DNA from 3 places in the Rhizobium indicum genome. Region 1 is predicted to be linked to each of the others. Evidence: riboswitches for the same ligand, from Rfam matches in the RefSeq annotation. Region 1 holds a riboswitch; each other region holds the start of a gene.
The links. A riboswitch is a leader RNA that binds a small molecule or an ion and turns the genes downstream of it on or off. The one in region 1 is predicted to bind thiamine pyrophosphate.
Positions count from the first base shown of each region.

Region 2: it holds a riboswitch for thiamine pyrophosphate, as region 1 does, so the genes downstream of both, FFM53_RS15015 (YkoF family thiamine/hydroxymethylpyrimidine-binding protein) here and thiM (hydroxyethylthiazole kinase) in region 1, are expected to answer to the same signal.
Region 3: it holds a riboswitch for thiamine pyrophosphate, as region 1 does, so the genes downstream of both, thiC (phosphomethylpyrimidine synthase ThiC) here and thiM (hydroxyethylthiazole kinase) in region 1, are expected to answer to the same signal.

Region 1 is NZ_CP054023.1:69,305-79,604, reverse strand. Features, by position in the region: gene FFM53_RS30115 (ABC transporter substrate-binding protein) at 1-958, shown strand, start outside; gene FFM53_RS30110 (acetamidase/formamidase family protein) at 1,026-1,970, shown strand; gene FFM53_RS30105 (ABC transporter ATP-binding protein) at 1,967-3,655, shown strand; gene FFM53_RS30100 (S8 family peptidase) at 3,788-5,464, shown strand; gene FFM53_RS30095 (hypothetical protein) at 5,474-6,802, shown strand; TPP riboswitch at 6,893-6,989, shown strand; gene thiM (hydroxyethylthiazole kinase) at 7,040-7,843, shown strand; gene thiE (thiamine phosphate synthase) at 7,840-8,475, shown strand; gene thiD (bifunctional hydroxymethylpyrimidine kinase/phosphomethylpyrimidine kinase) at 8,472-9,281, shown strand; gene FFM53_RS30075 (GNAT family N-acetyltransferase) at 9,502-9,981, shown strand; gene FFM53_RS30070 (glycoside hydrolase family 3 N-terminal domain-containing protein) at 10,004-10,300, shown strand, end outside.
Region 2 is NZ_CP054021.1:3,059,149-3,069,448, reverse strand. Features, by position in the region: gene fdhF (formate dehydrogenase subunit alpha) at 1-1,938, opposite strand, end outside; gene FFM53_RS15045 (formate dehydrogenase beta subunit) at 1,996-3,552, opposite strand; gene FFM53_RS15040 (formate dehydrogenase subunit gamma) at 3,549-4,028, opposite strand; gene FFM53_RS15035 (LysR family transcriptional regulator) at 4,165-5,058, opposite strand; gene FFM53_RS15030 (ArsR/SmtB family transcription factor) at 5,250-5,591, opposite strand; gene FFM53_RS15025 (SDR family NAD(P)-dependent oxidoreductase) at 5,694-6,464, opposite strand; gene soxR (redox-sensitive transcriptional activator SoxR) at 6,576-7,040, opposite strand; partial or broken gene FFM53_RS36915 (FMN reductase) at 7,150-7,239, shown strand; TPP riboswitch at 7,484-7,597, shown strand; gene FFM53_RS15015 (YkoF family thiamine/hydroxymethylpyrimidine-binding protein) at 7,588-8,220, shown strand; gene FFM53_RS15010 (ABC transporter permease) at 8,311-9,117, shown strand; gene FFM53_RS15005 (ABC transporter ATP-binding protein) at 9,114-9,926, shown strand; gene FFM53_RS15000 (ABC transporter substrate-binding protein) at 9,995-10,300, shown strand, end outside.
Region 3 is NZ_CP054024.1:44,526-54,825, forward strand. Features, by position in the region: gene FFM53_RS32025 (Y-family DNA polymerase) at 1-968, shown strand, start outside; gene FFM53_RS32030 (error-prone DNA polymerase) at 965-4,222, shown strand; gene FFM53_RS32035 (thiamine phosphate synthase) at 4,319-4,939, opposite strand; gene FFM53_RS32040 (thiazole synthase) at 4,936-5,709, opposite strand; gene thiS (sulfur carrier protein ThiS) at 5,713-5,910, opposite strand; gene thiO (glycine oxidase ThiO) at 5,907-6,881, opposite strand; gene thiC (phosphomethylpyrimidine synthase ThiC) at 6,883-8,709, opposite strand; TPP riboswitch at 8,802-8,913, opposite strand; gene FFM53_RS32060 (helix-turn-helix domain-containing protein) at 9,535-9,753, shown strand.

The DNA of each region.
Region 1 (10,300 bases):
GCGCAACAAGGATTATTTCGTCAAGGGCGTTCCCTATATCGACAGCTTCAAGGTCGAGGTCGGCCAGGAGCCGCTGGTGGCGCTCTTGCGCCTGCAGAAGGGCGAGGTCGATATCGCCGGCGACGGCATTCCGCCGGCGAAGTTCCTCGAAATCAAGAACTCGGCCGACGGCGCGCAGATGATTGTCGACGGCGAACAGTTGCACACCGGCTACATCAGGCTGAACACCAAGGTGAAACCATTCGACAACGTCAAGGTTCGCCAGGCGCTGAACATGGCGATCAACAAGGAGCGCATCACCCGCATCCTCAACGGCCGCGCAACGCCCGCCAATCAGCCGCTGCCGCCGCTGATGCCGGGCTACGACAAGTCCTTCACCGGCTATGCCTATGACGTGGCGAAAGCCAAGGCGCTGCTTGCCGAAGCCGGTTATCCCGACGGCTTCGAAACCGTGCTCTACTCCACCAACACCGACCCGCAGCCGCGTATCGCCCAGGCGATCCAGCAGGATCTGGCCGCCGTCGGCGTCAAGGCCGAAGTCCGGGCGCTCGCCCAGGCAAACGTCATCGCGGCCGGCGGCACGGAAGGCGAAGCGCCGATGATCTGGTCGGGCGGCATGGCCTGGATCGCCGACTTCCCGGATCCGTCCAACTTCTACGGCCCGATCCTCGGTTGCGCCGGCGCGGTCCCGGGCGGCTGGAACTGGTCATGGTATTGCAACGCCGACCTCGACAAGCGCGCCGTTGCCGCCGACTCGATGTCCGATCCGGCAAAGGCAGCCGAGCGCACCGCCGCCTGGGGCAAGATCTTCACCGATATCATGGCCGATGCGCCGTGGATTCCCGTCATCAACGAACGTCGCGTCGTCGCCAAGTCGATGCGCATGGGCGGTGCTGACAACATCTACATCGATCCGACCCGCGTCATCAATTACGACGCGATCTACGTGAAGCAGTAAGCCCCGAAGAAACAAAGCCTTCCCGGTCCACGCCGGGAAGGCGTCATAAAGTCGAGGGAGACATGAAATGTGCATCGCCTGCACCCACACCATCCACCGCGCCCAGCATAATTTCGGCTGGAACAAGGATTTCACCCCCGCGGTCGTCGCCAAGCCCGGAGAGACGATCCACTTCGAATGCATGGATTCATCGGGTGGCCAGCTCGGAAGCGACGCGACCCTGGAAACGCTGAACGCGCTCGATTTCGGCAAGATCAACCCCGTCTCCGGCCCGGTCTATATCGAAGGCGCCAAACCTGGCGATGCGCTGAAGGTGACGCTGCGCAAGTTCATTCCCTCGGGCGTCGGCTGGACGGCCAATATTCCGGGCTTTGGCCTGCTTGCCGACCAGTTCAAGGATCCGGCGCTGCACGTCTGGTCCTATGACGCCAACAGCATGGTGCCCGCCCTTTACGGTCCGGGCGGCCGCGTGCCGCTGAAGCCCTTCGCCGGCACGATCGGCGTCGCACCCGCCGAGCCCGGCACCCACTCCGTCGTTCCGCCGCGCCGCGTCGGCGGCAACATGGACATCCGCGACCTGACGGCGGGAGTGACGCTCTACCTGCCCGTCGAGGTCGACGGCGCGCTGTTTTCGATCGGTGATACCCATGCCGCGCAGGGCGATGGCGAAGTTTGCGGCACGGCGATCGAAAGCCAGATGAACGTCGAAGCGACGATCGAGCTCGTCAAGGACGCCAAGCTGCAGACGCCGCGCTTCACCACGACCGAACCGGTGACTCGCCATCTCGACGGCGCCGGCTACGAGGTGACGACAGGCATCGGCCCTGATCTGATGACCGGGGCGCGCGAAAGCGTCATGCGCATGATCGATCTTCTCGGCGCCGAACACGGCATGAGCGCCGTCGATGCCTATCTGCTCTGCTCGGTCTGCGGCGATCTCCGGATCAGCGAAATCGTCGACCAGCCAAACTGGGTGGTTTCCTTCTATTTCCCGAGGATCGTGTTCGCGTGAACGAAGCCATGCCCGCCGCAGCACCGGTGCTCAGCCTTCGCAATCTGAGCGTCGATGCCCGCACACCCGAAGGCCGCAAGCCGGTGCTCCAGGATGTCAGCTTCGAGCTTGCAAGCGGCGAAACGCTCTGCATCGCCGGTGAATCCGGCTCCGGCAAGTCGGTCACCTCGCTGTCGATCATGGGGCTCTTGCCGAAAGCCTCGCTGCGGGTCGCCTCCGGCAGCATCATGCTCGGCGAGCGCGACCTGCTCACGCTTTCCGACCGGGCGATGCGCAGCGTGCGCGGCGGCGATATCGCCATGGTGTTCCAGGAGCCGATGACCTCGCTGAACCCGGTCATGTCGGTCGGCAACCAGCTGACGGAAGCAATCCGCGCGCACCAGGGCAGCGACAATGCCGAGGCGGTGGCGCTGAAGATGCTCGATGCCGTGCAGATCACCGAGCCGGCCCGGCGGTTGAAGCAATATCCGCATGAGCTTTCCGGCGGCATGCGCCAGCGGGTGATGATCGCCATGGCGCTCTCCTGCCGGCCGAAGGTGCTGATTGCCGACGAGCCGACGACGGCACTCGACGTCACCGTACAGGCGCAGATCCTCAGGCTGATGCGCGAGTTGAAGCGCGAATTCGGCGCCTCGATCATCCTCATCACCCACGACATGGGCGTCGTCGCCGAAATGGCCGACCGTGTCGTCATCATGCAGAATGGCCGAATCGTCGAGCAGGGAACAGCGCTCGCCGTCTTCCAGCGGCCGAAGGAGACCTATACCCAGCAATTGCTTGCCGCCGTCCCGAGGCTCGGCGCACTTGCCGGCACCGACCGCCCGCCGCGCATCACCCAGCGCGCCGTCGAGACGCTACATCCGGACCGCACGCCGATCCTGAACGTGCGCGACCTCACCGTCACCTACGGCAATGCCGCAAGCCGGTTTTTCAAGGGCAAGCCGCCGGTCGCTGCCGTCGATGGCGTTTCCTTCGATATCCTGCCGGGTGAAACGCTCGGCCTCGTCGGCGAAAGCGGCTCCGGAAAATCGACGACGGGCAAGGCCGTGCTCGGCCTCATCCCCTTCAAGGGCAACGTCCTGATCGACGGCCGCAACATCGCCGGCCTCAGCCAGCGTGAGATGCGGCCCGTGCGCCGCTCAGCGCAGATGATCTTCCAGGATCCCTATGCCTCGCTCGACCCGCGCATGGCCGTCGGCAAGGCGATCGGCGAACCGATGATCATCCACGGTATCGGCAACCACAGCGAACGGCAGGACCGCGTCGCCGAACTGCTGCGCCGGGTCGGCCTGACGCCTGATGCGGCGACGCGCTATCCGCACGAGTTTTCAGGCGGCCAGCGCCAGCGCATCTGCATCGCCAGGGCGCTGGCGCTGGAGCCGAAGCTGATCGTCGCCGACGAAAGCGTCGCAGCGCTTGACGTCTCGGTGCGCGCCCGGGTGCTCGACCTGCTGCTCGAACTGCAGGAAACCATGGGGCTCGCCTATCTCTTCATCTCCCACGACATGGCCGTAGTCGAGCGCATGTCGCACAACGTCGCCGTCATGCGCGCCGGCCGCATTATCGAAACCGGCACGCGGCGGGAGATATTCGAGAACCCCAGGGATGACTACACCCGCGCGCTGATCGCCGCGGTCCCCATCCCCGATCCGGAGGTCTATCGGGTGAAAGGGGTTCATGCATGAGCGCATTGCCGGAGCGAGTGTAGATCGGCAATCTTAAAGTCATTCGGATATTCAGTAAATATAGAGCTGCATTTCAGAAATATATTGCACCTACGGTTGTCACTGCTATTCTCCAAAGTGGGGGAGAACCGCGTGGCGAGAGCGCAGCAGCCAGCACGGCCCCGGAGAAAATCCGAGGGCAATATTCAAGAAAACCTCGTCAAGACGCGGATCGGGGGCGATCTCTCTTCGTTCATGAAAGGCAAGACGGATCCCCCCAAGGGGATTGGCAAGGCGAAGCACTTCGATGTCATAATCGAATTCAACCGCGACTTTCCGGGCGGCGGCACGGCGGCGCGGCAACTCTTGTTCGAAGCATTCCTGATGTATCTCGACAGGATCGGGGCGACTGACGAGAGCAACAACCTGTGGCGTTTCGGCATGTCCCCGCCGCTCGGCATGCCTGCGGTCTCGGAAGACAGCAAACTGGACCTCTCGCTGATCTTTTCGAATGGCAGCAGGATTGCCGCCAAATCCCTCTGGACCGACAGCTACGCCTTCGCGACCCTGACCCGGGAAGCCATTGACCGGCTTTCGAGCTGGACAATGCCCAAAAAGGATGACGACAAGAATAAGGGTGAAACCAAAAGCGGCAGCAAGAATAAAAAGACACCACTCGTCTACAAGATCTGGTGCGATCACGAGATCAAACGCTGCGTCTACGAATCCGTCAGGACAATCAAATGCGATGCGGCGCATGCATCCTTCGCAGCCAGCGGAAAAGGCATTGTCTGGGCAGTGGCCGATACCGGCATTGACGGGACACATCCGCATTTCAAAACACTGAGAACGCTCGATCTGCCGGACGGCCTCTTTCATCGGGATTTCACGGCCGACAATCCGGACCCGGCCGTGGCGTCGGCTGCGGCGCTGATCGACAGTGCCGGCCATGGAACCCATGTTGCCGGCATCATAGCCGGCCGTACATCGGTGCTGGACGAACCGAAGACGGACGCGATCAAGAAGATCTGCGTGAATTCGGAGGTGCGCAACGAGGACGGGACCAAATCAACCGTCAAGGATACTCATGACGGCGTCATCACCGGCATGGCACCGCACTGCAAGCTGTTGAGCCTGAAAGTGCTGGCCAATGAGAAACAAGGCAAGCTCAGCAATCTGCTGGCTGCGATCGGCTATGTCCGGCGCTCGAACGACTACGGGCGCAACATCAAGATCCACGGCATCAATCTCAGCCTTGGCTATCCGTTCGATCCGGTCTGGTTCGCGGCAGGGCAAAGCCCGCTCTGCGTCGAGGTCGACAGGCTGGTGCGTTCGGGCGTCTGCGTCGTGGTCGCGGCCGGCAATGCCGGCTACGGTACGGTTACGCAATTCTCAGGCGCGCCGGAGCGCGCGGCCCATAGCGGCACGATCATGGATCCCGGCAACGCAGCGCTCGCCATCACTGTCGGCTCGACGCATCGCGATATGCCGCATACCTACGGCGTCTCCTATTTTTCCTCCAAGGGACCAACCGCGGATGGGCGCATGAAGCCAGATCTCGTCGCACCTGGCGAGCGCATCATCTCATGCGCGCGCTACAACGGTGCGAAGTCAGGCGAAGCGCCGTTCCGGGAGGATACCGGAACGAGCATGGCGACGCCGCATGTCTCCGGCGCGATCGCCGCGTTCCTCTCGGTTCGGCGTGAATTTCTCGGCCAGCCGGAACGTGTCAAAGAGATCTTCGTCAGTGCTGCGACCGATCTCAAGCGGCGGCCGGAGTTTCAGGGCGCCGGCTTGCTCGATCTGATGCGAACGCTACAGGCTGTGTAAGGAGGACATATGGAAACGCTTGGACCCTCGCCATTCCTATGGCTCGAATTCGACAAGAACGGCGCGATCGATCCCGCGACGACGACAAGTCTCGCGGCGTTGCTCAACCAGCCCGGAACGACCGATCTGGTGGTCATGTCGCATGGCTGGAAGAATACCAAGGACGATGCGCGCAAGCTCTACGGAACGCTATGGGCGAACGCCCGCAAGAAGCTTGCGCCCGACAAGGCGAGCCACATCGTCGTCGCCGGCGTCGTCTGGCCCGCCAAGGCCTATCGCACCGATTTCGACGAACAGACACTGGTGACGCCAGGCGGCGGCGGAACGCTGGCGGCAGACGGGACGGCGGCGGACCCTGAGGATCTTGACGATGAGGCCTTCAAAAACGTGCTGAAGGATTTCAAGGATTTCTTCGGGCAGGATGGCGCCGCAACGGCCGAAAAGGCGCGGGCGGCAGTGAAGACGCTCGATGAAACGACGTCGTTTTTCCTCGTAAAGAACGGCAACGAAGCACTCGGTTCTCCGGGAACGGATTCCGAACTCAAAGCGGATTCAGCGCCGATTGCGCTTGCCACGGACGATGCCACCAGCGCCAAAATGCTGATGGAAGCTCTCATCGCGGCGCCGACATTCAACCTCGAAAGCTCCGTCGGCAAGGCTCAAGGGCTCGGCGACGTCGTCTCGGGCCTGATCTCCGGCCCGAGAGCGGCGGTAGCGCGGTTTTTGAACCAGCTGACCTATTACGAAATGAAGAAACGCGCCGGCATCGTCGGCGAGGCTTTGACGAAAAGCGTGCTGTCGAAGCTCGTGCTGCAGCAGTCGATCCGCCTGCATCTCGTCGGCCACAGTTTTGGCGCCCGGCTGGTCGCGGCGGCGGCAAACGGGCTCGCACCGATCCCGAAGCTGGAATTCTTCTCGCTCACTTTGCTGCAGGGCGCCTTCTCGCACAATGGCTTCGCTAAAGAGATCAAGCCGGGCCTTGCCGGCGCCTTCCCCGACGTCGTGGGCAAACCGACCGGCCCGACCTGCATCACCCACACCCACAACGATCTCGCCTGCACGCTCGCCTATGCGCTGGCGTCGCGCCTGTCGCGCGATATCGCCAAGAGCATCGGCGATGCCAACGACGAGTTCGGGGCGATGGGGGCGAACGGTCCGCAGCACCTGAAGGCGGGACAGGCTGTCGAGGACAATACGGATGCGGTCTTTGCGCCGCAGGCCGGCAAGGTCAACACCTTCCTGGCGGACAAGTACATCATCAAGACGGCGGCGTCGGACGCCCATAACAATGTCGCCAACGAGGATGTCGGACGGCTGCTGGCAAAGATCGTCGGCTGATCGCCTTTCGTAAAAGAGACGCGGCGGCGTTGGTCGTGGAATTGTCATTTTCGGGGTGACAGGCGCGCTGTTCTCTGCGAAAAGAAACCCGATGAGAGACAGGGGCGTTCGTCGACAGACGGGCTGAGAAGCACCCTTCGAACCTGAACCGGATAATGCCGGCGGAGGGAGTCGCTCGGGGTCGCGGCATCGCCCGCACGAACCGCCCCGTGCCCGCCCCCGCCTGAAAGGGGCCACATGCAGACCAAAACCACACCAGGAGCGATGCTGAAGGCGATGCGCGAGAAGCCGCCGCTCGTTCAGTGCATCACCAATTACGTCGCCATGAACATCGCCGCGAATGTCCTGCTTGCATCGGGCGCCTCGCCCGCCATGGTGCATGCCGCCGAAGAAGCCGGCGAATTCGCCGCGATCGCTAGTGCGCTGACAATCAATATCGGCACGTTGTCGACGCAATGGATCGACGGCATGCAGGCGGCTGCGAAGGCGGCGACATCAACCGGCAAACCCTGGGTACTCGATCCGGTCGCCCATTATGCGACGGCTTTCCGCCGCAATGCGGTCGCCGAACTGCTGGCGCTCAGCCCGACCATCATTCGTGGCAACGCGTCCGAGATCATCGCGCTTGCCGGCGGAGAAAGCCGCGGTCAGGGGGTCGACAGCCGCGATCCGGTCGAGCAGGCGGAAGGTTCGGCGCGATGGCTCGCTGAGCGGCAGCGGGCGGTCGTTGCCGTGACCGGCGCCGTGGATTTCGTCACCGATGGTGAAAGGGCCGTGCGCATCGAAGGCGGATCCGTCTTGATGCCGCAAGTCACCGCGCTCGGCTGCTCGCTCACCTGCCTCGTCGGCGCCTTTGCCGCGACGGCGCCGGAGGATATTTTTGGCGCGACGGTCGCAGCGCTCTCAACCTTCGCCATCGCCGGCGAGGAGGCCGCCCTTGGGGCGGCCGGGCCTGGGTCCTTCTCCTGGCGCTTCCTCGATGCGCTGGCCGCGCTCGACGCCGAAACGCTTGACGCCAGAGTAAGGATATCGGTCGCATGAAGGCTTTCGACCTTTCGCTCTATCTCGTCCTCGACCCCGATCTCTGCGCGGGGATCGGCATGGTGGAGACCGCGCGCCTTGCCGTTGCCGGCGGCGCGACCATGGTGCAGTTGCGCGACAAACATGCCGGCACCATCAGGATGATCGAGACCGGCCGCGCCTTGAAACAGGCGCTGGATGGGACCGGCGCCCTCCTCATCGTCAACGATGACGTCGAGGCGGCAGTCGCCATCGGCGCCGACGGCCTGCATATCGGCCAGGAGGACATGGATGCGCGCAAAGCGCGGGCGATGGTCGGTGCCGACATGATCCTTGGCCTGTCGGTCGAGAGCGAGGCGCTTGCAAACGCCGTCGATCCTGGCTTGGTCGACTACACCGGCGTCGGGCCGGTGTTTGCGACACCGACCAAGGCCGATCACAAGCAGCCGATCGGTTTTGACGGCCTTGCAAGGCTGGTAAAGGCCTCGCCAGTGCCATCGGTCGCGATCGGCGGGCTCAAGGCGGATCATGTTGTCCAAGTGTTCGCCGCAGGCGCCAGTGGGCTTGCCGTCGTCTCCGCCATCTGCGGCACGCCCGACCCGGAAGCCGCTACGCGCCGCATCGCTGCAGAAATTCGAAAGGTGCGCGCATGATCCGCAACGTTCTCTCGATCGCCGGTTCCGATCCCTCCGGCGGCGCCGGCATCCAGGCCGATCTCAAGGCCTTTTCCGCCCGCGGCGTCTACGGCATGGCGGTGCTGACCGCGCTGACGGCGCAGAACACGCAAGGGGTCAGCGGCGTGCATCTGGTGCCGCCGCAATTCGTCGCCGACCAGATCAATGCCGTCTTTGCCGATGTGCGCGTCGACGCGGTCAAGATCGGCATGATCGCCAATGCCGGCATCGCCGACGCTGTTGCCGGCGCGCTGACTGACCACCGCGACATTCCGATCGTCATCGACCCTGTCATGATCGCCAAGGGTGGTGCCGCCCTGCTCGCGCCCGAAGCGGTCGACGTGCTAACCCGCCGGCTGCTGCCGCTGGCCACGCTTCTGACCCCGAATCTGCCGGAAGCCGCCGCCCTGCTGCACCAGCCGGTCGCGACAAACCGGGCTGAGATGGCGGAACAGGCCGAGCGCCTGCGGGCGCTTGGCCCGGCCGCAGTGCTGGTCAAGGGCGGCCATCTCGACAGCGACGAGAGCCCTGACGTGCTTGCCACGGCCGCCGGCCTGCACTGGTTCGAAGCCAGGCGTGTGCCGACCAAGAACACCCATGGCACCGGCTGCACGCTCTCCAGCGCGCTGGCGGCCGAACTCGCCAAGGGCGCCTCGGCGCAGGAGGCTGTCGCCATCGCCAAGGATTACCTCGCCGGCGCGGTCGCGGCTGCCGGACACCTCACCGTCGGCTCCGGCCACGGCCCGGTGCAGCATTTTCATGCGCTTTGGAAAGAGGGCGAATAGCCGCTCGCTCAACCAATATTCCGCCAATCGAAACGGCCCGGCCTTTCCGGGCCGTTTTTTTGCGTTCGGCACCTACTTTGCGTTGAAACGCCGGGGACAGCGGCGGGTCGTGCCTTTGGCCGTTTGAAAAACCTTGTTGACAAGCCCGGCCAGATGGCCAAGTCTATGACACTAAAAGGGGATATGTTCCGCAATAACGGAATAACTGGAGGAGTGACGGGTGCCAGACCTGCTTGTGAGCCTATATTCCACTGAGCTCGCCGACCTGAAACGTAAAGCCGACGATGTCGGCGTCTCCATCCGTCCGGCCCTCCCCCCGGAACTGCATCTTATCGTCAGCTGGGTTCGCGAACGGTTCAGCGAGAACTGGGCGAGCGAAGTCGCGGTCGCCTTCTCTCGCCAGCCCGTTGCCTGCCTGATCGCCGTCGAAAGCGGCAAGCTCCTGGGCTTTGCCTGCTATGACACGACGGCGCGCGGCTTCTTCGGCCCGACCGGCGTCGACCCCGACGCACGCGGCAAGGGCATTGGGCTCGCTCTCTTTTCCGCCTGCCTTCAGACCATGAAGACGCTCGGCCACGCCTATGCCTTCATCGGCGATGCCGGGCCAGTCGATTTCTACGCCAGGACCGCAGGCGCAACCATCATCCCCGCCCCCGATAAGGGCATCTACGAAGGCATGCTGCGAAGCGCGCCGAAATGACCATGATACCGGAGTTACAGAATTGTCCTCGACCCCGCTCGCCCTTTTCGTCGGCCTTCCGAATCCCACTATTTCGGATGATGAATTCGCCCTCTTTCGCGAAAGCAATCCGCTCGGCCTGTTCGTCGGCCGGCGCAATCAGCGCGAGCCGGAGCAGACGAGGCGCCTGATCGAGCGCTTCCGCGAAGCCGTCGGCCGCGACGACGCGCCTGTCTTCACCGACCAGGAAGGCGGCCGCGTGCAGCATCTCGATGCCGGCCCCTGGCCGCTCTTCCGCAGCTTCGGCCAGTTTGCCGAACTTGCACGCCGCGATTTCGAT
Region 2 (10,300 bases), on a different replicon from region 1:
TTTGAAGGAGCCGTCGACTGCCGCATCCAGCATGTTCGGAATACGCAGGCCCGGCTCGTTGTTGAGCTTCACGCCCCAGAGCTTTTCGAAGATATCGCGCGTCGCATCGTCGGAAATGTGCCGGTAGCCCGGCAGTTCGTGCGGGAACGAGCCCATGTCGCAGGAGCCCTGCACATTGTTCTGGCCGCGCAGCGGATTCACACCGACGCCGGGACGGCCGATATTGCCGGTCGCCATCGCCAGATTGGCAATCGCGATCACCGTGGTCGAGCCCTGGCTGTGTTCGGTGACGCCGAGCCCATAGTAGATCGCGCCATTGCCGCCCTTGGCATAGAGCCGTGCCGCACCGCGCAGATCCGCCGCCGGCACGCCGGTGAAGATCTCGGTCTCTTCGGGACTGTGCTGCGGTTCGGCGACGAAGGCGGCCCAATCCTCGAACTCCGACCAGTCGCAGCGCTCGCGGATGAACGCCTCGTCAAAGAGGCCTTCGGTGACGATCACATGCGCCAGCGCCGTCATGACCGCGACATTGGTGCCGGGCTTCAGCGGCAGGTGATAGGAGGCCTCGATATGCGGCGAGCGGACGATATCGGTGCGGCGCGGGTCGATGACGATGAGCTTGGCGCCCTGGCGCAGCCGCTTCTTCAGCCGCGAGCCGAACACCGGATGTCCGTCGGTCGGATTGGCGCCGATGACGATGACGACGTCGGAATGCTCGACGCTGTCGAAATCCTGCGTGCCCGCCGACGTGCCGAAGGTCTGGCCGAGGCCGTAACCCGTCGGCGAATGGCAGACGCGGGCGCAGGTATCGACATTGTTGTTGCCGAAACCGGCGCGGATCAGCTTCTGCACCAGATACGTTTCCTCATTGGTGCAGCGCGACGAGGTGATGCCGCCAATCGCCTCGCGGCCGTATTGATACTGGATGCGGCGGAACTCCAGCGCCACATGCGCGAAGGCCTCGTCCCAGCTCACTTCCCGCCAGGGATCGCTGACCTTCTCGCGGATCATCGGATTGAGGATGCGGTCCTTATGGGTGGAATAGCCATAGGCGAAGCGGCCCTTGACGCAGGAATGGCCGCGATTGGCCTGACCGTCCTTCCACGGCACCATGCGCACCAGTTCCTCGCCGCGCATTTCCGCCTTGAAAGAACAGCCGACGCCGCAATAGGCGCAGGTGGTCACGGCCGAATGCTCCGGTTGGCCGATCTGGATCACCGACTTCTCCGTCAACGTCGCCGTCGGGCAGGCCTGGACGCAGGCGCCGCAGGAGACGCATTCGGAATCGATGAAATGCTCATGCATGCCGGGCGAAACGCGCGAGCCAAAACCGCGCCCCTCGATCGTCAGCGCGAAGGTTCCCTGTACTTCCTCGCAGGCGCGCACGCAGCGCGAACAGACGATGCACTTAGAAGGATCATAGGTGAAATAGGGATTGGACTCGTCCTTCGGCATCCATTTCAGATTGATGTCGCCATTGCTGCGCGCCTTGACGTGATTGTCGCCCTCATAGCCGTAGCGCACATCGCGCAGGCCGACGGCGCCTGCCATGTCCTGCAATTCGCAATCGCCGTTGGCTGCGCAAGTGAGACAGTCGAGCGGATGGTCGGAAATATAGAGTTCCATCACGCCGCGGCGGATATCCTTCAATCGCCCCGTTTGCGTGTGCACCACCATGTTTGCCGCCACCGGCGTCGTGCAGGAGGAGGGCGTGCCGTTGCGGCCCTCGATCTCGACGAGGCAGAGCCGGCAGGAGCCGAAAGCATCGACCATATCGGTGGCACAGAGCTTCGGCACCTTGATGCCGACCTCCATCGAGGCGCGCATGATCGAGGTGCCCTCCGGCACGCTGATCTGCTGTCCGTCGATGGTGAGCGTCACCATGGCCTCGGATTTGGAAGCCGGGGTGCCGTAGTCGATTTCATGGATGAGAGACATGATGGGTCTCCTTGCTTGAGATGGTGAGGTCAGCGCAGGCGTTCCATGAAAAACGCGTCATTCCGCCGCCTCCACCAGAGGTGCCGGCGAAAAATCCTCCGGGAAATGCGTCATGGCGCTCATCACAGGATAGGGTGTGAACCCACCCAGCGCACAGAGCGAGCCGAACTTCATCGTGTTGCAGAGATCGGCAAGCAGCGCCCGGTTCTTCTCCGACTCGATGCCGTGAGCGATCTTGTCGGCCGTCTCCACGCCGCGCGTCGAGCCGATGCGGCAGGGCGTGCACTTTCCGCAACTTTCGACGGCGCAGAATTCCATGGCGAAACGCGCCTGCTTCAGCATATCGGCCGTGTCGTCGAAGACGACGATGCCGGCATGGCCGATCAGCCCGTCCTTGGCGGCGAAGGATTCGTAATCGAACGGCGTGTCGAACAGCGCCCGGGGGAAATAAGCGCCGAGCGGTCCACCGACCTGCACGGCCTTGACCGGCCGTCCCGTCGCCGTCCCCCCACCGATCCTGTCGACGATATCTCCGAGCGAAAGACCGAAGGCCGTCTCAAAGAGGCCGCCATATCTGACATTGCCGGCAATCTGCAGCGGGATGGTGCCGCGTGAGCGGCCCATGCCGAAATCGCGGTAGAAGGCCGCGCCCTTTTCCATGATGACGGGCACCGAAGCCAGCGAGATCACATTGTTGATGACGGTCGGACAGTTAAACAGCCCCTTATGCGCCGGCAGCGGCGGCTTGGCACGCACGATGCCGCGCTTGCCCTCGAGACTGTTGAGCAGCGCCGTCTCCTCGCCGCAGACATAGGCGCCGGCGCCGGTGCGCACCTCGATATCGAAGGCGCGGCCGGAGCCGAGCACCGATGGTCCGAGAATGCCGGCCTGGCGTGCGATGCCGACAGCCTCGGTCATGACAGCGATCGCATGCGGATATTCCGAACGCGTATAAATGAAGCCCTTGGTCGCCCCGGTCGCGAGCCCTGATATCGCCATGCCCTCGATCAGCACGAAGGGATCGCCCTCCATGATCATCCGGTCGGCAAAGGTGCCGCTGTCGCCCTCATCGGCATTGCAGACGATATATTTGCGTTCGCCGGCGGCATCGAGAACGGTCTTCCACTTGATGCCGGTGGGAAAGCCGGCGCCGCCGCGTCCGCGCAAGCCGGAATCGGTGATTTCCTTGACGATATCGACTGGTGTCATCGAGATGGCGCGGCGAAGGCCGGCAAGACCGCCATGCGCCTCGTAATCGCCAAGCGAAAGCGGATCGGTGACGCCACAGCGGGCGAAGGTCAGGCGGGTCTGTTCCTTGAGGAACGGGAGGTCTTCAACCTCCCCGAGACAGAGCCGATGCTCGCCTCCATCAATCATCCCGGCATCGAACAGATCAGGCACATCCTTCGCCTTCACCGACCCGTAGCCGATGCGCTTGCCGGCAACCTCGACCTCCACCAGCGGCTCCAGCCAGAACATTCCGCGCGAGCCGTTGCGCACGATCTCGGCATCGAAGCCGCGGGCGGCGATCTCCTGGGCAATCGCCTTTGCCACCTTTTCGGCCCCGAGCGCCAGCGCTGCGGCATCGCGCGGAACATATATCCTGACCGTCATCGGCGTGCCTCCGCGACGAGTTCCGCCGCCGTCTGATCGTCGACCCGGCCATAGACCTCGCCGTCGAGCATAACTGCCGGCGCGCAGGCGCAGAGCCCGAGACAGTAGACCGGCTCCAGCGTCACGCCGCCATCGAGCGTCGTTTGATGAAAATCGATGCCGAGCAGCGCCTTGACGCGTTCAGCCAGCGCATCGCCGCCCATCGACTGACAGGCTTCGGCGCGACAGAGCTTCAGCACATGCCGGCCGGCGGGATGGTCGCGATAATCGTGATAGAAGGTCACCACGCCATGCACCTCAGCGCGGGAGAGGTTCAATTCCTCCGCGATAACAGGCATGGCTTCCTGCGGCACGTAGCCAAATTCTTGCTGAACCTCGTGCAGAATGGGAAGCAGCGGCCCTTCGAGAAAGCGAAGATCGGCGACGATGGCTCGGGTGCGTGCTGCAATATCGCCTTCGGCGATATGAATGGTCATAAGGCAGCCCTCCCAGCCGCTTGCTCGTTGCGGAATAGCGGGCCTCCCCCCGGCCGAGTGCTATTCTGCAACCACCATCTCAGGGAAGCAGCCGGCGATCAATAAAGCTATCTCGTTGCTTGATAGGTTTTCTCTATCAAAGTTCTTCATCTTGCACGAGCACTCTCGCTTCATGCAGCAAGGCCGAGACAAGCGGCGTGAAGGGCTCGCGATAAGGCGCAACAAGGCCGACCAGATGATGCGCCTCCGGCTCGACGATCGGGATCATGCGGATTTCCACTGGAAATCCGAAGGATTTGGCGACGTTGCGCGGCATGATGCTCGCCCAGCGTCCAGTCCTGACATGCGAGAACAACACAATCATCGAGTTCGATTCGAGCGTCGGATGCGCGGTGGCGCCTGCTTCCGTCAAGTGGCGGTTGATGATCCGGCGGTTCTGCATGTCGGCAGTCAATAGACAAAGCCGAAGGTCGCCGATCTCCCGCCAGGTCACGTTGTCGCGATCAGATAGCGGGCTGCCGGCAGCCGTGATCAGATTATAGCGCTCGGCATAAAGGGGAACGGTCGTGACGCGGCCGAGCGGCTCGTTTTCGAGATAGGTGATGCCGGCATCGATTTCGAGGTTTTCGAGCATGCTCAGCACCTGCAGAGAATTCCGCGAGACGATCGAGAAGGTCACGCCGGGATGGCGCTCCTGAAAGGGCGTGGTGATGCGCGACAGCATGGCAAGTGCGGTCGGAATGGCGGCGAGGCGAATGTGGCCGGAAAGGCCGCGGCGCGCGGCGCGCATCTCCTCGCGCATCGTGCGGGCATCGCCGACGATGCGCCGGGCCCATTCGAGCACGCGCTGCCCCTCCGGCGTCAGCCCCTGGAACCGCGAACCGCGCTGCACCAGCATGACGCCGAGCTGATCCTCGAGCTGCCGGATGGCGGCCGAAAGCGTCGGCTGCGAGATCCCGCACTCCTCCGCGGCGCGGCCAAAATGCTTTTCATTGGCAAGGGCGATGAAGAATTCCAGCTTGTCGATCATCCGGTCTCCCGATCCGGCGTGACATCGTCCGGGTCAGTTTATCTTCGACGCAGCAGCCGTGCTCCGCAAGGGCGATCTCTAGATTAGGATGATTTTAGGCCCGATCGGCCTAAAATCTGAATCCTGATCTAAATCAAAGAAATAGAGCATGATGTCGTCCGAAAACCGCGCACACTTTTCGGCATCATGCTCTAGCTGTTTTCTGCAGCCGGGAAAAGATCGAACACCGATTCGAGGAAGGCAAGCACGCTGACATTGCCGATGCTGTAATAGACCAGCCTGCCCTGGCGGCGCGTATGGACCAGGCCTTCGAGCCTTAACCGCGCCAGCTGCTGCGAAACCATTGCCTGCTGGATGCCGAGGATACTTTCGATCTCACCCACCGTGCGCTCCTCGTTCGTCAATATGCAGAGGATCAGAAGTCGGGTCGGGTGCGCTAGCGCTTTCAGCAGATCGCTCGCTTCATGGGCTTTTCCAGCGAGTTTGTGCAATTCCTGGCCGGACATCCCCGGCTCGGGTTTGGGCAAAGGCATACGGTATCTCGGAAGGGAGGCAATGAGTAGATCAGCACAATAGCATATTCGCACAAGCGAATTGGTCAAAAGTGATGAAATGTCAAAAAAAGTCCAAACAAATCAGCAGATAAGCTGACCTCCATTGATCTCGATCACCTGTCCGGTGATGTAGCCCGAGAGCGAGGGAGCGGCCAGGAACAGATAGGCGGGAGCACAATCCTCCGCCGTGCCGAGCCGCTGCAGGGGGATGGATTTTCTCGTCTGCTCCAGCTTTTCGCGCGAGGAATAGCGCTCATGGAAATCCGTCTCGATCGTTCCCGGCGATACGCAATTGACGCGGATGCCGTCCGGTGCAAGCTCGCGGGCAAGCGCCTTGGAATAGGTCGCAACGAAGGCTTTCGAGGCCGAATAGATCGAGGAACCGGGGCTGCCGCCGGTCAACGCCGAAATCGAAACTGTGTTGACGATGGCAGCATCACTAGCCGCCTTCAATGCCGGCAGCAGCGCCCGCGTCAGCGCCACCACCGATGTCTGGTTAAGACGCACGACCGCCTCATATTCTGCATCGGTGAGCGTGGCGGCGGGAAAACGGCCAAGCATGGTGCCGGCATTGTTGACCAGCACATCGACCTTATCGAAGAAGGCGAGAGTATCCTCGGCAAATTGCGCTGCCCCACCGACTGCAGAGAAATCGGCATTAAGCAGCAGCGCCCGTCTTTCGGATTCAGCCGTCAGCAGGAAATCCGGCAGGTCGCGTCCCGGCTTGCGCCCGGTATGGACGATCACCTTCGCGCCGCAGTCCAGGAACTGCCGGGCCACTTCAAGGCCGATGCCGCGGCCGGCGCCGGTCACCACGACATTGCGATTTTCGAACAGTCTGGGATGGAACACGAAGCCGTCCTCCTCGCGGACAGTGCCGCCGGTTGTGTCATTCGCCATTAACATATGAGCGCGCCGACTGAAAGAAAGGCGCGTATCGATCTTTCCCGGTGAAAACAGGGGTTAGTTTTCGGTCTCCAGAAGCCGCGCGCCCGGCCCTTCCTTGCCGAGCCGGTCGCAGGGGTTGCGCAACGGACAGCTTTCGATCGACAGGCAGCCGCAGCCGATGCAGCCGGTCAGCCGGTCGCGCAGCAGGCTAAGCCGCCTGATTCGCGCGTCGAGATCATCCTTCCACAGCGCCGACAGCGTCTGCCAGTCGGCGACGGTCGGCGTGCGTCCTTGCGGCAAGGACTCGAACGCCGCCTGGATTTCCGAAAGCGGAATGCCGACACGCTGCGCCACCTTGATGATCCCGAGCCGGCGAAGCACATCGCGCCCATAGCGCCGCTGATTGCCGCGGGAGCGGATGCTCGAGATCAGCCCCTTGGTCTCGTAAAAATGCAGCGCCGAGACGGCGAGGCCGCTGCGCTCCGCCACTTCGCCAACCGTCAGGAGCTTGCCGAGCGGCGCTGCCGGAATTGTATCCATCACCTCTTGACCTCAAGAATAGTTGAGGTTTTATAACCCTTGCTCCCGCAATCGTAAAGTTCAATCGCAACAAGGAGCGACGCATGCAAACACCAGATGATGGCGAGGGCTGGAATGGTGGATACGGGCGCTTGTTACCGCCCGCAGCAATCGTCCCTATGCCGACATAGAGTGCCGCGCGTCTTTTCAGACGCGCTAAAGACGCTCTATCACTTTGAATCTACGCATAATCCTTTCCGAAAACCGATTCCGATTTTCGGGGTTATGCGCTAGCCGCCTGAGGCAGGAAGCTCCGGTTCCGTTCCCGGCAGGTACGGAACCGTTGGGAACACCCGGACAGGACCTCCGTCCGGGTGTTTCCCGTCACATCAGGCTCATTCCGACCGCACGGACGGGTTCGCAATTTTGCGGTTGCGGGGAGAAACCCCCGGTGATAGTTTCCGCGCAAATAACAGGGGAGCTCCGTATTGCCGGGGCTGAGATGTGAGGCGCAAGCCTCTGGACCCTTCAAAGCTGATCTGGGTAATGCCAGCGGAGCGAGGTTCAGATGTTCTCAGGCGCACAAGTGTCACTCTATCCGATGTCCGGCAATTTCGTCGGCATCATTCTCGATGCCGTCAAGGCGCTAGATCCCTATCGCGACCGGCTGCGCATCGAGACCGATGACATCTCCACACTGCTGGTCGGCCCGCCTGACATTCTCTTCGCCGCCATGCACGATCTTTTCATCGCCGCCGCAAAGACCGGCGAGCATTGCGTGCTGTCCGCTGCCGTTTCACGCGGCTGCCCCGGCGAACCCGACGACGCCATCTGCGGCATCAACCCCTCCCTCGGCCAGGCGGAGCCGCTTGCCGAGCGCATAACAGCCGCACTTGCCGCCGTTGACATCACCGCCGAAACCGGACAGCCGACCGCTGCGCAATTCTCGCTCTACGTCATGGGAACTGGTACCCATATGGACGAGATCTATGGCTGCATCGACTTCCTGAAGCGCTCCGGCACCTTCGACCGTGCCAAGAATTTCTGCACCAGGCTCTCTGGCGATGCCGGCGCGGTCTTCACCACCATTCGTGAGGCCTTCTTTCGCTTCGGCGAACCCGAAGGGCATGTGACCCTCGACATCACGGTGTCGGCCAATACAGCGCCGCGCGTCTTTTCAGACGCGCAAAGGACGCTGTAACACTTTAAATTGCTGCATAATTTTATCCTTAAATCGATTCCGATTTAAGGAATTATGCGGTGCCCGACGAAAGCTTGAAATCGAACGCTGATGACACCGTCAAAACCATCGGATTCGCGACTTGCCGCGCTCCGCTCCGCTCTCTACCGGGGCATACCCGCCTTGCTCGCCGGCTGCGCCTTCTTGGCGGCATGGGAACTCTATGTCGATCTATCCGGCATCAAACCGTCCATCCTGCCGGCACCTTCGCGCATCGTCATCCAGGGCTGGCTGAACCGCGAGTCACTGATATCAAACACCTGGCCGACGCTCGGCGCGACACTCGGTGGTTTCGCCCTGTCGCTTGCCTTCGCCTTCGCCGCCTCGATCCTCATGGATTTCGTGCCTTTCATGCGCCGGGCATTGCTGCCGATCTTCATCGCCAGCCAGACCCTGCCGCTGGTGGCGATCGCCCCCCTCGTCGTCCTCTGGTTCGGCTTCGGCCTGTTGCCGAAGATCCTGCTGGTGGCGCTCGTCACCTTCTTCCCGCTGCTCGTCGCCTTGCTGCAGGGCTATGAATCGACCGATCGCGACATCGCCGAATTGCTGAATTCGATGAAGGCGAGCCGCTGGCGTATTTTCCGCCTGGCACGGCTTCCCTCCTCGCTGCCCTATTTCTTCGCCGGCCTGCGGATCTCGATCACCTATGCCGTCGTCGGCGCGATCTTTGCCGAATATGCCGGTGCCGCCCGCGGCCTCGGGATCTATATCCTCAACGCCAAGAACAACTTCCGCCCCGATCTCGTGCTCGCCGCCGTCGTCGTCAGCGCCGTGCTGACACTCTGCCTCTTCGGAGCGACGCTATTGATCCAGCGCCTCGTCATGCCCTGGCAACAATCCGGGGAGCTGCGCCGATGAGCGATGCAATGGTTGAACTGCACAACATCTCGAAGTCATTCGACGGCATGAAGGTGCTGGGCGATATTTCACTCGCTGTCGAAAGCGGCGAGTTCGTTTCGATCGTCGGCCCATCCGGCTCCGGAAAATCGACGGTACTGAGATTGCTGACACAGGCGCTTCGGCCCGATTCCGGCACCATGCTTTTCAAGGGCGCGCCGCTGGAACAGGCGCCGCATTCCTTCGCCTTCATGCCGCAGCGCGATGCGCTGATGCCCTGGCGCCGGATCATCGACAATGCCGCACTCGGTCTCGAGGTGCGCGGCATGAGCCGCCGCGCGGCCCGCGCCGCCGTCGCGCCTCTGTTCGAGCGCTTCGGCCTCGCAGGCTTCGAGCATCACTATCCCTCCGAACTGTCAGGCGGCATGCGCCAGCGCGCCGCGCTGCTGCGCACCGTCGTCCAGACCCAGGACATGTTGCTGCTCGACGAGCCTTTCGGCGCCCTCGACGCGCTGACGCGCACGCAGATCCAGGAATGGCTGCAGGGCATGTGGACCGAACACCGTTGGACGGCGCTGCTGATCACCCATGATGTTCGCGAGGCCGTGTTCCTTTCCGACCGGATCTACGTGCTCTCGGCCCGTCCGGCGCGTATTATCCGCGAATTCCGCGTTCCCCTGCCCCGTCCGAGAAGCATTGCCGATCTCGGCTCGCCGGCGGCCCAGGCGATCGAAACCGAAATCCTGCAAACCCTGCTTCATCCGCTAGAACAGGATGATTTTAGACCGGTCGGCCTAAAATCTGAATCCTGTTCTAAGTTAAAGAGTTAGAGCATGATGTCGTCCGAAAACCGCTCACACTTTTCGGCATCATGCTCTAGAGACCTGAGGAGGTCACCATGCTGCTTCTCACCCGTCGCCAGACGATCTTCGCCGCCATCGCGGCAAGCCTCGCCGGCCACCCCGCCTTCGCCCAATCGGCGCCCGCAAAGGTTCGCATCGCGCTCGACTGGACGCCCAACACCAACCATATCGGCATCTATGTCGCCAAGGCGAAGGGCTTTTATGCCGATGCCGGGCTCGATGTCGAGATTCTTCCCTTCACCGATACCAGCGCCGGAACGCTGGTGTCGAACGGCGTTGCCGATTTCGGCATCAGCAGCGAGATCGAGACCCTGACGCAGCGCGCTGGCGGCGGTGACGTG
Region 3 (10,300 bases), on a different replicon from region 1:
GCCTTTCCGGGAAAGTCGTCAGCGATCTGCGCACGCTTGGCTTCCAGACCATCGGCGAATTGGCCAACACGCCGCGTGCGCCGCTGACGCTTCGTTTCGGTCCGGAAATCGGCCGGCGGCTCGATCAGATGTTCGGCCGCGTCTCCGAACCCATCAATCCGATCCGCACCGCCGAGCTGATCGAGGTCAGCCGCGCCTTTGCCGAACCGATCGGTGCTGCCGAAACGATTGACAAATATGTCGGCCGGCTGGTCGTGCAACTGATCGAGGAGCTGCAAAGGCGCGGCCTTGGTGTTCGGCGCGCCGACCTGATCGTCGAAAAGGTTGACGGTACGCGGCAGGCAATCCGCGCCGGTACGGTGAAGCCGGTGCGCGATGTCGCCTGGCTGACGAAGCTGTTTCGCGATCGAACGGAGAAGATCGAGCCCGGCTTCGGGATCGAGAAACTGACGCTCGTCGCCGTCATGGCCGAGCCGCTGGAGGAGCGCCAAAAATCCTCCTCGCTGGTCGAGGAGGAAGTGAAGGACGTGACGCCGCTGATCGATATCTACGGCAACCGTGGCCAGCGTGTTTATCGGGTGGCACCCGTTGCCTCCGACGTGCCCGAGCGCTCCGTCCAGCGCATCAGTCCTGCTGCAGATCCGATCGATGTCACCTGGGTCAGTCATTGGCGTCGGCCGGTCCGGCTGCTGGCGCGTCCGGAGCTGATCGAGGCCATCGCCTTGCTGCCGGACCGGCCGCCGGTCTCGATCACCTGGCGCGGCAAGCGCCGGAAGGTCAAGCGCGCCGACGGTCCGGAACGGATTTTTGGCGAGTGGTGGCGGCGCGACGCCGAGATGGAGGCGGTGCGGGATTATTTCGTCATCGAAGACGAGGCCGGCGAGCGGCTCTGGGTGTTTCGCTCCGGTGATGGCATCGATCCTGAAACCGGAAACCATCGCTGGTTCATGCATGGGATCTTCGCATGAGTTATGCCGAGCTGCAGGTCACCACCCATTTTTCCTTCCTGCGCGGTGCAAGCTCGGCGCAGGAACTGTTCGAGATCGCCAAGGCTCTCGGCATCGAAGCCCTTGGCGTTGTCGATCGCAATTCGCTGGCCGGAATTGTACGGGCGCTAGAAGCATCCCGCGCCACGGGATTACGCCTCGTTGTCGGTTGCCGGCTTGATCTCGTCGACGGCATGTCGGTGCTGGTCTACCCGACCGACCGCGCTGCCTATTCCAGGCTGACCCGCCTCATCACGCTCGGCAAGTCGCGCGGCGGCAAGAACAACTGCATCCTCCATTGGGACGATGTCATTGCCTACGCCGACGGCATGATCGGCATTCTTGTGCCGGACCTGCCGGATGACGTCTGTGCAATCCAGCTGCGCAAGATGGCCGATCTGTTTTGCGATCGGGCCTATGTATCGCTTTGTCTGCGGCGCCGGCAGAACGACCAGCTCCGGCTGCATGAGATTTCCAATCTTGCATCACGCTTCAAGGTGAAGACAGTCGTCACCAATGATGTCCTCTTCCATGAACCAGGCCGCCGGCAGTTGCAGGACATCGTCACCTGCATTCGGACCCGCACGACGATCGACGAAGTCGGCTTCGAGCGCGAGCGCCACGCCGACCGTTATCTGAAGCCGCCGGAAGAAATGGAGCGGTTGTTTCCGCGATATCCGCAGGCCCTGGCAAGAACCATGGAGATCGTCCGTCGCTGCACGTTCTCGCTCGAGGAACTCACCTACCAATATCCGGAGGAGGCGATCGTGCCGGGCAAGGATGCTCAAGCCTCGCTCGAGCATTATGTCTGGCAATGCGTGCCCGATCGCTATCCCGAAGGTCTGCCGCCCGATGTGTTGAAGGTCGTGCGCCACGAACTCGACCTCATCCGCACCATGAAATACGCGCCCTATTTTCTGACCGTCTTCTCGATCGTGCGCTATGCGCGGTCCCAGGGCATTCTTTGCCAGGGCAGGGGCTCTGCCGCCAACAGCGCCGTCTGCTACATTCTCGGCATCACCAGTATCGATCCCTCGACAAACGATCTTCTGTTCGAGCGTTTTGTATCCCAGGAGCGCGACGAGCCGCCGGATATCGATGTGGATTTCGAGCACGAGCGGCGCGAAGAGGTCATTCAATGGATCTACCGCACCTATTCCAGAGAAAAGGCAGCGCTCTGCGCCACCGTGGCCCGCTATCGGGCGCGCGGCGCGATCCGCGATGTCGGCAAGGCGCTCGGGCTTCCGGAGGACGTGATCAAGGCGCTGTCGTCGGGCATGTGGGCCTGGTCGGAGGAGGTCTGCGATCGCAATGTCCGCGAACTCAATCTCAATCCAGACGACCGGCGTCTTGTGCTGACTTTGAAGCTCGCGCAGCAATTAATGGGCGCGCCACGGCACCTCGGCCAGCATCCGGGCGGCTTTGTCCTCACCCATGATCGGCTCGACGATCTCGTGCCGATCGAACCGGCGACGATGAAGGACCGTCAAATCATCGAATGGGACAAGGACGACGTCGAAGCCCTGAAATTCATGAAGGTGGACGTCCTGGCCCTTGGCATGCTGACCTGCATGGCCAAGGCCTTCGATCTGATCCGCGAGCACAAGGGTCGCGATCTCGACCTGTCTGACATCGAGCAGGAGGATCCTGCGACCTATGCGATGATCCGCAAGGCCGATACGCTCGGCACGTTCCAGATCGAAAGCCGCGCGCAGATGGCGATGCTGCCGCGGCTGAAACCTCGGACATTTTACGATCTCGTCGTGCAGGTGGCGATCGTCCGGCCGGGCCCGATCCAAGGCGACATGGTGCATCCCTATCTGCGCCGGCGCGAAGGCAAGGAGCCGGTCGAATATCCGACGCCCGAGCTTGAGGCGGTGCTCGGCAAGACGCTTGGCGTGCCGCTGTTTCAAGAGTCGGCGATGCGGGTCGCGATGGTCTGCGCCGGCTTTACGGGCGGTGAGGCCGACCAGCTGCGCAAGTCGATGGCGACCTTCAAGTTCACCGGCGGCGTTTCGCGGTTCAAGGACAAGCTCGTGTCCGGCATGGTGAGGAACGGCTACACACCGGAATTCGCCGAAAAGACCTTCTCCCAGCTCGAAGGCTTTGGTTCCTATGGTTTTCCGGAGAGCCATGCGGCTTCGTTCGCGCTGATCGCCTATGCGTCGAGCTACATCAAATGCCATTATCCGGAAGCCTTCTGCGCGGCGCTCATCAATTCGCAGCCGATGGGTTTTTACGCGCCGGCGCAGATCGTCGGCGACGCGAGAGCCCACGGCGTCGAGGTGCGGCCGGTCTGCATCAACCGGTCCCGGTGGGACTGTACGCTGGAGCGGATCGGCAAATCTGGCCGCCACGCCGTACGGCTCGGTTTCCGGCAGGTGAAAGGACTGGCGGTCGCTGACGCCGCACGCATCGTCGCGGCACGCATGGACAATGCCTTTGCCTCAGTTGACGATATGTGGCGACGATCCGGCGTGCCATCGGAGGCGCTCGTCCAGCTTGCCAAGGCCGATGCCTTTCTGCCGTCGTTGAAGCTCGAGCGTCGAGACGCGCTCTGGGCGATCAAGGCATTGCGCGACGAACCCTTGCCGTTGTTTGCGGCGGCTGCCGAACGGGAAATGGCTGCGATTGCCGAACAGCAGGAGCCGGAGGTGGCACTTCGGCAGATGACGGACGGGCATAACGTCATTGAGGACTACAGCCATACCGGGCTGACATTGCGGCAGCATCCGATCGCCTTCCTGCGCAAGGATCTATCGGCGCGTAATATCATCACCTGCGCCGAGGCGATGAATTCGAGGGACGGGCGATGGGTCTATACGGCCGGTCTTGTCCTGGTACGGCAAAAGCCTGGATCGGCCAAGGGTGTGATGTTCATCACCATCGAGGACGAAACCGGGCCGGCCAATCTCGTCGTCTGGCCGACACTCTTTGAAAAACGCCGGCGGATCGTGCTCGGGTCTTCGATGATGGCGATCAATGGCCGGATCCAGCGGGAAGGGGACGTCGTTCATCTTGTCGCCCAGCAGCTGTTCGACCTGTCAGGCGATCTTGTTGGCCTTGCCGATCGTGATGAAGAGTTCAAACTTCCGGCCGGCCGTGGTGATGAGTTCGCCAGAGGCGGCGGGCCTGATCCACGGGACAAGCCGAAGCCTGTCGTCGCCGCGCGCGACATGTTTGTGCCTGACCTTCATATCGATACGCTGAAGGTGAAGAGCAGGAATTTTCATTGATATTCAGTTTGAAAAAGCGGATCGTTGGATCGAAGCCGTTCAAGGCGCTTGACGACCCGTAGGTTCTACAATCCATTACCCAGGTTTCCTGGCGGCTTACTGAAGATTGTGGGTTCGCGCCTGCGCTGTGGCGATGATCCATTGCTTTGTTCTAAGTTCCGGATTTTCATGCCGCATCACGTCGGTCACGACGGCGACGCTATCCGCCCCGTGAGCAAGGACGCCTTCGATCCGTTCGACATTCAACCCGCCGATGGCGACGAGAGGCAGGTCGCCGATGCGCGATTTCCATTCGCTCAGCCGCGTCAGCCCTTGCGGCGGCCATTTCATCTGCTTGAGGATCGTCGTGTAGACCGGGCCGAGTGCGATATAATCAGGCCTTGCTGCCAGTGCGATTTCCAGCTCGCGTTCGTCATGCGTTGAGACGCCAAGCTTCAGGCCACTCGCTCGTATCGCGTCGAGGTCCGCTGTCGCAAGGTCCTCCTGGCCGAGATGGACGAAGCCGCAACCTTCCTTGATCGCAAGCCGCCAATAGTCGTTGACGATCAGCTGACATTGATGTTTAGCGCAGACTGCTACTGCGCGACGAATCTCGGCGCATAGTTCAGTCCTCGGACGATCCTTGATGCGCAACTGCACCAGCTTGACGCCAAGCGGTACCAGCCGGGCAATCCACTCGGCGCTGTCCACGATCAGGTAGAACGGATCGAGCTTCATGTGAACACCGCCTTTCCGATCACCGGCGTAGAGGGTACGGCCATGTCGCGCGGCTCCATCAGGCCGGCTTTAAAGGCTTGATTGCCGGCGGCGATTGCCGCGGCAAAGGCGCCTGCCATCGCCGCGGGATCTCCGGCGCCAGCAACGGCGGTGTTGAGCAGAACCGCATCGAAACCGAGCTCCATCACCGCAGTTGCGTGCGACGGCCGACCGATGCCGGCATCGACGATCAGCGACACGTCAGGGAAATGCGCCCGCATTGCCCTGAGCGCTGTCGGATTGAGCGGCCCGGCGGCACTGCCGATCGGTGCGCACCAAGGCATCAGCACCTTGCAGCCGGCCTCCAGCAGTCGTTCGGCCACGACCAGATCGTCGGTCGTGTACGGGAAGACTTCGAAACCTTCGCCGACGAGAATGCGAGCCGCCTCGACGAGACCGAAAACATCCGGCTGTAACGTATCATGGTTGCCGATGACCTCGAGCTTGATCCAGTCGGTGGCGAACAGCTCGCGGGCCATCTTTGCGGTCAGCACGGCTTCCGCGACGCTGTGGCAACCTGCAGTGTTGGGAAGGATACGAACGCCGAGCGCGCGGATCATCTCGAAGAAGGCTCCCCCACTGCGGCCGCCAGACATCTCACGGCGAAGCGAGACGGTGACGATTTCCGTCGCCGATTGCCTGACGGCCTCGGAGAGGACGGCAGGAGAGGGATATCGCGCTGTGCCGAGCAGCAGACGGGAGTTTATTTCGGCGCCATAAAGCGTCAGCATCCATCAGCCTCCCTGCATCGGCGACAGGATTTCGATCCTGTCATTGTCGCTGAGCGAACGATCGAACCGGTCTTCGCGATGGACCAGCTCACCGTTGACGGCTGTCGCCAGCCAGTCACCCTCGTATTCCATCAGGACCAAAAGCTCCGACAGCGTGTCAGCCGCGACATCCTGGGCCTCGCCATTAACGATCACTTTCATGAGGCGTTCCTTCCCGTAGTGTGTTGGTTGTAGACAAGTTCAACGGCCTCGGCCGCCATAGCTGGCGCGAGCAGAAAACCGTGTCGGTAGAGGCCGTTGAGCGAGATCACCTTTCCCTGACGGCTTGCGCGGGGAAGATTGTCCGGAAAGGCTGGGCGGATTCCGACACCCGTTTCGATTATAGTTGCATCGGCAAAGGCCGGAAATAGCGTGTATGCAGCGTTGAGCAGTTCCATCAGTGAACGGGCGACAATAGGCCCGTCGAATTCCGTCTCGATCATCGTCGCGCCGACCATGAACAGACCGTCTCCGCGCGGGACGATGTAGACGGGGAAACGCGGATGGAGCAGGCGGACCGGCCGGGAGAGATCCACGTCAAAGCTTCTAAGGTAAAGCATTTCGCCACGGACGCCGCGTAACTCCTCGGCCTCACCAATGCGCGCAGCGCCCGTGCAATCGACGACACTGTCGAACCTCTCCTCATGCGAGCTCTCGCCCACGAAGGTGACCCCCTGAGCCGTCAGCTTGGTGCGCAGCAGACTCAAAACTCGCCGGGGATCGAGATGGGCTTCGCGGCGAAAGAACAGCCCGTGCCGGAACCGCCCGCCAAGTGAGGGTTCCAGCGCCGCAATCGCCGGCTCTTCCAGCCATTCATAACCCGTCGTGCGGCAGGCAAAGCGTCGCAGTTCACCAAGATCGCGGGCCGAGGCGACCACGAGCGTTCCGTTGCGTCGCACCTCTCCCGGCACCATTGCCTCCCATTTGTCGGCGGCGGTGAGACCGCGCATGAGTACCGCGTCATCAGCACTCTCCCGCTCGCACCAGGGCGCCAACATTCCGCCCGCGAGCCACGAAGCAGCACGCAGGAAACCGTCATATGGATCCAGCACGGTGACCTCGGCATCTCGAGCGCGCAGTTCATACGCCACCGTCAGGCCGGCAACGCCGGCCCCTTTGACAAGCACACGCATCTCATTCGCCCGAATGCTGCAGGGTTTCTATCGGCATATAGAGGTCGCCGCCCTCGCGATAACGCGCTGCCATCGCATCCAGACCCTCCTTCTGCGCTTCGACGCGGATATCGTGCGAGATGCGCATCGAGCAGAATTTCGGGCCGCACATGGAGCAGAAATGCGCCACCTTATGGGCTTCCTTCGGCAACGTCTCGTCGTGGAAGCTGCGGGCGGTTTCCGGGTCCAGCGAGAGGTTGAACTGATCCTCCCAGCGGAATTCGAAACGGGCACGCGAGAGCGCGTCATCGCGCAGCTGTGCTGCCGGATGCCCCTTGGCGAGATCGGCGGCATGGGCCGCGATCTTGTAGGTGATGACACCTACCTTCACGTCGTTGCGGTCCGGCAGGCCGAGATGTTCCTTGGGCGTCACGTAGCAGAGCATGGCGGTGCCGAACCAGCCGATCATCGCAGCCCCGATGCCGGACGTGATGTGGTCGTAGCCCGGCGCGATATCGGTAGTTAACGGTCCGAGTGTATAAAAGGGCGCCTCGCCGCAGACCGCGAGCTGCTTGTCCATGTTTTCCTTGATCTTGTGCATCGGCACATGGCCGGGACCTTCGATCATCACCTGGCAGTCTTTCGCCCATGCGATCTTGGTCAGCTCTCCCAGTGTTTCCAGCTCGGCGAACTGCGCCGCATCATTCGCGTCAGCGATCGAGCCGGGGCGCAGGCCATCGCCGAGCGAGAAGGAGACGTCATAGGCGCGGCAGATGTCGCAGATCTCCTCGAAATGCTCGTAGAGGAAGCTTTCGCGGTGATGATGGAGACACCACTTCGCCATGATCGAGCCGCCGCGCGAGACAATGCCGGTCACCCGGTTGACGGTGAGCGGGATGTAGTGAAGTCGCACGCCGGCATGGATGGTGAAATAGTCGACGCCCTGTTCGGCCTGTTCGATCAGCGTGTCGCGATACACCTCCCAGGTCAGGTTCTCGGCAATGCCATCGACCTTCTCCAGCGCCTGATAGAGCGGCACGGTACCGATCGGCACCGGCGAATTGCGGATGATCCATTCGCGGATGTTGTGGATGTTACGGCCGGTGGAGAGATCCATGACGGTATCGGCGCCCCAGCGGGCCGCCCAGACCATCTTCTCAACCTCCTCCGCCATCGATGAGGTGACGGCGGAGTTGCCGATATTGGCGTTGATCTTCACCAGAAAATTGCGGCCGATGATCATCGGTTCGGCTTCCGGATGGTTGATGTTGGCGGGGATGATCGCCTGACCCGCCGCCACTTCCTGCCGGACGAATTCCGCCGTCACATGGTCCGGAATTTGGGCGCCGAAACTTTCGCCGCTGCGGACCATGGCTTCGGCCCTCGCTTTGCGGCCGAGATTTTCGCGGATGGCGATGAACTCCATTTCCGGCGTGATGATACCGGCGCGCGCATAGGCGAACTGGGTGACGGCCTTGCCGTCCTTTGCGCGCAGCGGCTGGCGTAGTGCGGGGAATTCGGGCGTCAGCCTTTCGCCGCTGGCAAAGCCGTTGTCTTCGGGACGGACATGGCGGCCCTGATAGGCCTCGACGTCGCCGCGGGCGAGAACCCAGTCACGTCGCAGTGAGGGCAGCCCTTGTTCGATGCGGATCTCGGTGCCCTCGATCGTATAGGGGCCGGACGAGTCGTAGACGACAACGGGCGGCTCGCCCGATGTCGGATGCAGGCTGATTTCGCGCATCGGCACGCAAATGTCGGGATGGACGCCCCCCCGAATGTAGATCTTCCTGGATGCCGGCAAGGGGCCGGTGGTGACGGATGGGGTGATATTCTTTGCGGCGATATTCATGGTTTGAGGCTCCAAGTTTTCGATTGGAGACCCAGTCCTCAGCCGGAATGATGAAAAGACGCCGGCACGGATTCGACGCGTGAATCCACTGCCTTCGAGCGCTTGCACCGTCCCTACGCCAGTATGAACTGGATCAGGTTCAACGGGTCACTGCGCGCGATAGCAGTATCTCAGCCCCTTGCCGGGACCCCCCTGGTGAATGCGAAAAAGGGTAGAGGCTTGCCGAGGGAGCTGTCAAGCGACAACTGCAATGGCTTGGGGATGCAGGTGACACTCAGGCTATCGGTGGGTGGTCGCGCGATCAAACGAATGAAATACCGGCAGCAAGATTTTACTTTCCTACCATCTTTCGATGCCGTGATGGTTCACACCTGTTGAAGCCTATGTACCCGAGCCGTCCTTTGCTGGCGTCGAATTCATGTCGTCCATGATATCCTCGGTCGGCTCGCCGATCTGATTTGCAAGCGTTCGACTGAGACGGCGCTTCCATCCCGACATATGGAAACCTGATAGATGTTGATTTCAAAGAAGGCATGCGAAGCTGCTCGTCTTCAGTCCAAGCCCTGTACTCGATTACGGCGATCAATGTCGATTGCAGCAAGACGTCACTCTACTAGCGGGCGCCAATGATGATCGCAGGGAAAGGTTGACCCCCGGAGGCAAGGGTCGTCCACTCCTTCACCACGTTCGACCTGTACTCCATCGCACAAACTGCTAGAAAGAGCGCCCGCGGAAATCGGAGAAATCCACCGCTGCCGGACGCGGTCGGCAGCGGTGGAACTAGAAACCTTTTGTTTTCCGGCCGCCAGAAGGAAGCTTAAAGACATGAACATGGCCTCGAAGATTGCGAAATCCCCTGCTGTCCCATCCATCGGCGCCCTGCTTGCAGAGGCTCGCCAGGCTCGCGGCTATTCTTTGGACGACCTCGCAGAAACCACCGGTCTGACCGTGGCCGAGGTGACAGCTCTTGAGAACGACGCGGATTTTGACGCCTCAAGGATACGAAGGACCGCGGCCGCTCTAGGAGTTTTAGGCAAAATCTGAAGCACGCGTCGCGCTGAACTGGTACGCAGCTGACCTAAGGAGGGCGCCTGCAGCAACTCACCGGGTACAGGACGCGCTTAGTGGGAAGCCCTTCAACGCCCCTAAGGGTTATAGGGCTATCCAGGCTTCAGACTCAGTCGGGCTGGACGCTTCCGCCTAGTTGGCTGGCCCGAATGAATTGGCTAGCGCCTGAAGTCATTCGTCGCGCCCTTGCTGTGTAGAGACAGCTTGCCGACTGCGATTGGTGTCGCGATCATCGTGGCACGGTGATCAATCAGCGATCTCACGATTTTATTCTTCCAGCAATCGCAACACTGGCGGCGCGCCATATGCGCGGAATTATCAAAAGGCATTCTCGAGGGGAAGCAGCGAACATATATTGCGGCGGCCAATCCTGTTCGTAAACGCTGTTCCGGTCCCACGTTGTCCTTGCCGCACTAATCTGTGATGGGATTGGCGGCACTGGTCAACAACGAGCTGTACAGGGACCTGTTTACACGCCCACGAGCCTTGCCAGACTTGCTGTTGCGGGCCAGTCGAAGCAACG